2 regions of the Pseudomonas sp. FW300-N1A1 genome follow, and region 2 is predicted to be linked to the other one. Evidence: riboswitches for the same ligand, from Rfam matches in the RefSeq annotation. Region 2 holds a riboswitch; the other holds the start of a gene.

Region 1 (3,394 bases), on a different contig from region 2:
TTTCGGCCACCAGCACATCGCCATTGGGCAGCACATACAGCCAGCGTGGGTGTTCGAGCCCTTTGGCGAATGCCACCACCTGGGTGCCGGGCGCGGCAATCGGCTTGGCACCGCTTGGCCAGCCCACGGCGGGGGCGATGTTCACGGTCGGGATCAGGGTCTTGTTCGGCGCCGACAGCGTGGGTGAAGGGCCGATGCCGTCCGACACTTGCAGGCTGGAGGTTTCCCCGCAGGCGGCCAGGCCTGCGGCAAGGGTGATAACCAGGGCGAATCGAGGCTTGAACATGCGGGCTTCTCCATGAGTGCATCCCTTCAGTCCAGAGGAGCCGGATCGCCTTGAGGTTCAGTCTCAGCTACGGGCCTCCTTGAGCAGCACGGCGATACCCGGATGATAGTAGCCGGCTTCGTTGCGCAATTTGCGATAAGCGTAAGGAAAGTACCAGGCCACGGCGCAGCAATGTTCCTTTTGCAGGTCGTCGACCATGTCCTGGAGTTCTTCCGGTGTGGCGCTGTGCTGGAGTTTTTGCGGGGCGACGAACAGGCAACCGATCTTCAGCTCGTTGGCATAGGCGATGGTCTTGGCATCGCTGGCAATGTCCAGCAGTGCCTGGGTGAGGTTCAGCTGGTTGACCCGTGGCCAGCGTTGTGTGGCTTGAAGGTAGGCGCGTTGCTCCTGGTTGGCGATGAGCAGGTCGACGCGGCCATTGCGCTTGCCTTCCTCGATCTGCTTTTTGCTGGGCGCCTGTTCCAGGGTGACCATCTCCGCCATCCAGGCCGCGGCTGAAAGCAGGCTCAGGTTGGCGCGTTCATCAAACCAGTAGGGGCTTTCGTTATCGCCGCGCACGGCGTTGTAGCGATCGATACAGTCAAACCAGCGCTCCAGTACCGGGCGTAGAAATTCCAGTTTCGGGTTACTGATGATCATGCCTTGCATGGTGCTCGCCCTTTTTATTGTGGTGTCAGGTTGTGGCTATTTGATATCACTGCTTTAAGTCTGGCACAACAAGGGCGTCGGTTTATTGATCGGGGTCTGTTTCTGTCGCGGCATGAGCCCGGCATTAATTGACGCTCCACCCCCAACCCTCTAACCTTCGCGACTTGTTTCAGGTGCTCGGTGACCCTCTGGTCGATCGAGTGAAACAGGGAAGCCGGTGAGGGTGCGCTCTTTGACAGAGCGGGCAACGATCCCGGCGCTGCCCCCGCAACGGTAAATGAGTGAAGATCGCGCCTTGAGCCACTGTGTCGACGTTCGACATGGGAAGGCGCGCGGTCCGGCCAAACCAGCCGCTCATGAGCCCGGAGACCGGCCTGATCCATCCAGCGGCATCACGGTGGGCGATGCCAGGCTTCCTGCCGTCTGTATCCATGCCTGCCCGCCGTTATCCAGCCTCAACGGAGAGCTCCCCCATGACTGATTCCCCTGATCGTGACGAACGCCATCTGGCGCGCATGCTGCGCAAGAAAGCAGTGATCGATGAACGCATTGCCAACTCGCCGAACGAGTGCGGCCTGCTGTTGGTACTGACCGGTAACGGCAAAGGTAAAAGCAGTTCGGCGTTCGGCATGCTGGCCCGGGCCATGGGCCACGGCATGCAGTGCGGCGTGGTGCAGTTCATCAAGGGGCGTAACAGCACGGGCGAGGAATTGTTCTTCCGACGCTTCCCGGAGCAAGTACGCTTCCATGTCATGGGCGAAGGGTTTACCTGGGAGACCCAGGATCGCCAGCGCGACATCGCGGCCGCCGAAGCTGCCTGGGCGGTATCCCGGCAGTTGCTGAATGATCCGGCCATTGGCCTGGTGGTGCTCGATGAACTGAACATTGCCCTCAAGCATGGTTACCTCGATCTGGATCAGGTGCTCAGCGACTTGCAGGCGCGCCCGCCGATGCAGCACGTGGTCGTCACCGGTCGTGCCGCCAAGCCGGAAATGATCGAGCTGGCGGACACCGTCACCGAAATGGGCATGATCAAGCATGCGTTCCAGGCCGGGATCAAGGCGCAGAAGGGTGTCGAGCTGTGAGCCTCTTCCTATGAATAGCCGTCGATACTGCCCGGCGGTGCTGATTGCCGCGCCGGCCTCCGGCCAGGGCAAGACCACCGTCACCGCTGCGCTGGCCCGCTTGCATCGTAATCAGGGGCGCAAGGTCCGGGTGTTCAAGTGCGGCCCGGACTTTCTCGACCCGATGATTCTCGAGCGCGCCAGCGGTGCGCCGGTGTACCAACTGGACATGTGGATGGTCGGCGAGCAGGAAAGTCGCCGGCTGTTGTGGGAAGCGGCCGCTGAGGCCGACCTGATCCTGATCGAAGGGGTCATGGGGTTGTTCGACGGCACTCCGTCCAGCGCGGATCTGGCACGGCATTTTGGCGTCCCGGTGCTGGCAGTGATCGATGGTACCGCCATGGCGCAGACGTTCGGTGCGCTGGCCCTGGGCCTGGCGCGTTATCAGCCGGACCTGCCGTTCGCCGGGGTGCTGGCCAACCGGGTCGGCACCTTGCGTCACGCGCAGTTGCTCGAAGGCAGCCTGACCGAAGGCCTGCGCTGGTACGGGGCCTTGTCCCGGGAAACCGGTATCGAGTTGCCGAGCCGTCACCTGGGGCTGGTGCAAGCCAGTGAGCTGAACGACCTGGACCTGCGCCTCGACGCCGCTGCCCAGGCCCTGGCCAGCAGTTGCGAAGTGGCATTGCCCCCGGCCGTCGAGTTTGCCGCGCCCGATGTGATCGCCGCCGAGCCGTTGCTGGCTGGTGTGCGCATTGCCGTGGCGCGCGATGAAGCCTTCGCCTTTACCTACGGTGCGAGCCTGGACCTGCTGCGGGCGATGGGGGCTGAGTTGCGCTTCTTTTCGCCGATCCGCGACCGCGAGTTGCCGGAGGCTGACAGTGTGTATCTGCCGGGTGGTTACCCGGAGTTGCACCATGTCGCCCTGGCTGAAAACAGCTCGATGCTCGACGCCATCCGCGCTCACCATGGCGCCGGTAAACCGTTGCTCGCAGAATGCGGCGGCATGCTGTATTTGCTCGACTCGCTGACCGATGTCGAGGGCACGCGGGCGGCGCTGGTGGGCTTGCTGGCCGGTGAGGCGGTGATGCAAAAGCGCTTGGCGGCATTGGCGCTGCAGGCGGTCGACCTGCCCGAAGGCTCGCTGCGTGGCCACACCTATCATCACTCGTTGACCCGTACCGAGCTCGAGCCGATTGCCCGTGGCCTGAGCCCCAACGGCGGACGAGGCGCGGAGGCGGTTTACCGTGCCGGAAGGATGACGGCTTCATACGTGCACTTTTATTTCCCGTCCAATCCGTCGGCGATTGCCGCGCTGTTTGCGCCTGACCTTGAGACCGTGAAGAAACCATGACTGCCAATGCCTTCAGTGCGGCCGAGCGCGATGCGGTGTATCGCG
Region 2 (3,394 bases):
GTCATCGTGGTCATCACCGTCGTGATGGTGATCGTGATGGCTGTGGCGGCTGTCGATGTGCTCTTCGGAGCCGGCACCCAGTCCGATCAGCACGTCCAGCGGCAGGCGACCGCTGCTGGCCTCGATGATTTTCACCGCTGGCGGCAGCTCTTCGGCGACTTCCAGGCGCACGCGGGCCAGGTCGGCGGGGTTGATCAGGTCGGCCTTGTTGAGGATCACCAGATCGGCGCTGGCCAGTTGGTCGGCGAACAGCTCGTGCAGCGGCGATTCGTGGTCCAGGTTCGGGTCCAGTTTGCGCTGGGCGTCGACCTGATCCGGGAAGGCGGCGAAGGTGCCGGCGGCCACGGCCGGGCTGTCGACCACGGTGATCACGGCGTCCACCGTGCAGGCGCTGCGGATTTCCGGCCACTGGAAAGCCTGGACCAACGGTTTTGGCAGGGCCAGGCCCGAGGTTTCGATGAGAATGTGGTCGAGGTCGCCGCGACGGGCCACCAACTCGCGCATCACCGGGAAGAATTCCTCCTGGACGGTGCAGCACAGGCAGCCGTTGGCCAGTTCATACACGCGACCGCTGGCCTCTTCCTCGGTACAACCGATGGCGCACTGCTTGAGGATTTCACCGTCGATACCCAGTTCGCCAAACTCGTTGACGATCACCGCGATGCGCCGACCCTGGGCGTTATCGAGCATGTGCCGCAGCAAGGTGGTTTTGCCCGAGCCGAGGAAACCGGTAACGATGGTGACGGGGAGTTTGGCCAGTGTTTTCATCGGATGCCCTTTGGCTTTGGTGGCGGGCATACGGGACGAGAACCGGCAACGCAGACGCGCGCGGGAAGAGTTCGCCACCGGATCACCCCGCCCGGTTGTAGTGAGAATCTGTGTCGAGGCAGGTCTCCTGGCTGACGGTGGGCCGGTCTTTCGACTGGCGGCTTCTGCGCCTTCCCGCCGCTTGGGATCAAGCGTGCAGTGGCCTGGCAGAAACAGCACCGTTCACAGTTGCGGGGGCAGCCGCGGCATTGACCGCGTTCCCTTCTTAGCTTCGACGCATGCGCCGAAGAACCTCGAAAGCGCAAGGCTACGCATCGCATCGGGGCGGGTCAACGTCTTGTGGTGGCTGTTCGGACGCCTTCGCGGGCAAGCCCGCTCCCACCGGAGGAACGCGGTCGAGTGTGGGAGCGGGCTTGCCCGCGAAGGAGTACTTTGAGAACCCATGCTAATTGACGCGAATCCCTCGCCCATGCTCTCCTACACGCCTTGTTACGGGTGCCCTTCACAGGGTGAAACGGGAAACCGGTGAATCATGTGCTTTACTCCAAGCCATGTCAGTCCGGTGCTGCCCCCGCAACGGTAAGCGAGCGAAGCATCAGATCCACTGTGCCAAAGCGGCATGGGAAGGTGATGCTTGCCGGTATGGCGATTGCCAACCCCTCGTGAGCCCGGAGACCGGCCCGCAACACATAGAAAACAAACCCGCGGTGGGCGGGCGCTGTTGTAGCCTCTGCGTGCCCCGCTCGCGGGGTTTGCATGCGCTCGATTCACCCCTGACTGACCAGAGGGAAGCGCCATGTCGATCATCAGCAGCACTCGCCACGCCACCGCCAGCACCACAACCACCCTGAGCCAACGCCTCGTTGCTGCTGTCAGCGCCTCGATCCTGGGCGCGTGCCTGGTGTACTTCGCCGGTTTCTCGCACATCGAAGCAGTGCACAACGCGGCCCACGATACCCGTCACAGCGCCGCCTTCCCGTGCCATTGAGACCTGCCGACATGATCAAGCGAATCGCGCAAACCGCAGGCTTCTCCGGGCTGCTGGCCGCCCTGCTGCTCACCCTGCTGCAAAGCTTCTGGGTCGCGCCACTGATTCTTCAGGCCGAAACCTTCGAAAGTGCTCCGGCTACCGAAGTGCATGAACACGCCGAAGGCGCCGTGGCCGCTCACACTCACGATGCCGAGGCCTGGGCCCCGGAAGACGGCTGGCAGCGCGTGCTGTCAACCACCGGCGGTAATCTAGTAGTGGCCGTGGGCTTCGCCCTGATGCTGGCCGGCCTCTACACCTTGCGCGCGCCCCGCCGCACCGCCCAGGGCCTGCTCTGGGGCCTGGCTGGCTACGCCACTTTCGTCCTGGCACCGACCCTGGGCCTGCCGCCTGAACTGCCGGGCACTGCCGCGGCCGATCTGGCCCAACGGCAGATCTGGTGGATCGGCACTGCCGCCTCGACCGCAGCCGGGATCGCCCTGCTCGTGTTCGGCAAGAACGGGCTGCTGAAAATCCTTGGCGCCGCGATTCTGGCCGTGCCCCACGTCATTGGCGCCCCGCAGCCGGAGGTGCATTCGATGCTGGCGCCCGAAGCCCTGGAAACCCAGTTCAACATCGCTTCGCAGCTGACCAACATGGTTTTCTGGCTGGCCCTAGGCCTGATCAGCGCCTGGTTGTTCCGCCGCAAAAGCGAAGGTCGATACGACGCATGAGTGAAAACCGCGCAGCGCCGACCCTGGTGGTTGGCCTGGGCTGCCAGCGCGGCTGCCCGGCGAGTACGCTGCGCGCATTGCTTGACCAGGCACTGGAGGCCCATCACATCCAGTTGCAGGCGATCAAGGCCCTGGCCAGCATCGACCTGAAGCGAGATGAGCCGGGCCTGATCGAGTTGGCCGCGCAGCTGGGATTGCCGATGATGTACTTCAGCAGCGAACAGCTGGCCGGTTACCAGCCGCAACTGAGCCACCACTCGGAAATCGCCTTTGAGCGCACCGGTTGTTATGGCGTGGCCGAAAGTGCCGCGCTGGCCCTGGCCGAACAACTGGCCCAGGCCCCAGCCAGACTGCTGATCTGCCGACAGAAATACGCCCAGGCGACCTTTGCATTGGCCTGCGCTGCGTAAAATCCCCGATAATCGCCCCTTCGATCATGAGCAAACTTCATCTGAAGCCTGCCTTGACCTCTTTTTCTCAGGAGCCGGCCATGACCGTCTACTTCATTGGCGCAGGTCCCGGCGACCCGGAACTGATCACCGTCAAGGGCCAGCGGCTGATCCGCAGTTGCCCGGTGATCATCTATGCCGGCTCACTGGTGCCCGAAGCCGTACTGCAAGGCCATCAGGCGCACTTGGTGGTCAACAGTGCCGAGTTGCATCTGGAACAGATCATCGAGCTGATCAAGTCCGCCCACGCCCAAGACCAGGATGTGGCCCGCGTGCATTCCGGCGACCCGAGCCTGTATGGGGCGATCGGTGAGCAGATTCGCTGCCTGCGCGAGCTGCAGATTCCGTTCGAGATCATCCCCGGCGTCACCGCCACCGCAGCCTGCGCCGCACTGCTGGGGGCCGAGCTGACACTGCCGGACATCTCGCAGAGCGTGATCCTGACGCGCTACGCCGACAAGACGGCCATGCCGGCG

The links. A riboswitch is a leader RNA that binds a small molecule or an ion and turns the genes downstream of it on or off. The one in region 2 is predicted to bind cobalamin.
Region 1: another riboswitch for cobalamin. It lies ahead of cobO (cob(I)yrinic acid a,c-diamide adenosyltransferase); the one in region 2 lies ahead of AC3WQN_RS20430 (CbtB domain-containing protein).

Annotation. Positions count from the first base shown of each region.
Region 1 is NZ_JBYTBK010000058.1:9,909-13,302, forward strand. It holds gene AC3WQN_RS24120 (PQQ-dependent sugar dehydrogenase) at 1-286, opposite strand, end outside; gene AC3WQN_RS24125 (hypothetical protein) at 350-934, opposite strand; cobalamin riboswitch at 1,089-1,326, shown strand; gene cobO (cob(I)yrinic acid a,c-diamide adenosyltransferase) at 1,408-2,019, shown strand; gene AC3WQN_RS24135 (cobyrinic acid a,c-diamide synthase CobB) at 2,030-3,349, shown strand; gene bluB (5,6-dimethylbenzimidazole synthase) at 3,346-3,394, shown strand, end outside.
Region 2 is NZ_JBYTBK010000035.1:44,488-47,881, forward strand. It holds gene cobW (cobalamin biosynthesis protein CobW) at 1-768, opposite strand, end outside; cobalamin riboswitch at 869-1,079, opposite strand; cobalamin riboswitch at 1,245-1,466, shown strand; gene AC3WQN_RS20430 (CbtB domain-containing protein) at 1,565-1,756, shown strand; gene AC3WQN_RS20435 (CbtA family protein) at 1,768-2,469, shown strand; gene AC3WQN_RS20440 (cobalamin biosynthesis protein) at 2,466-2,879, shown strand; gene cobM (precorrin-4 C(11)-methyltransferase) at 2,960-3,394, shown strand, end outside.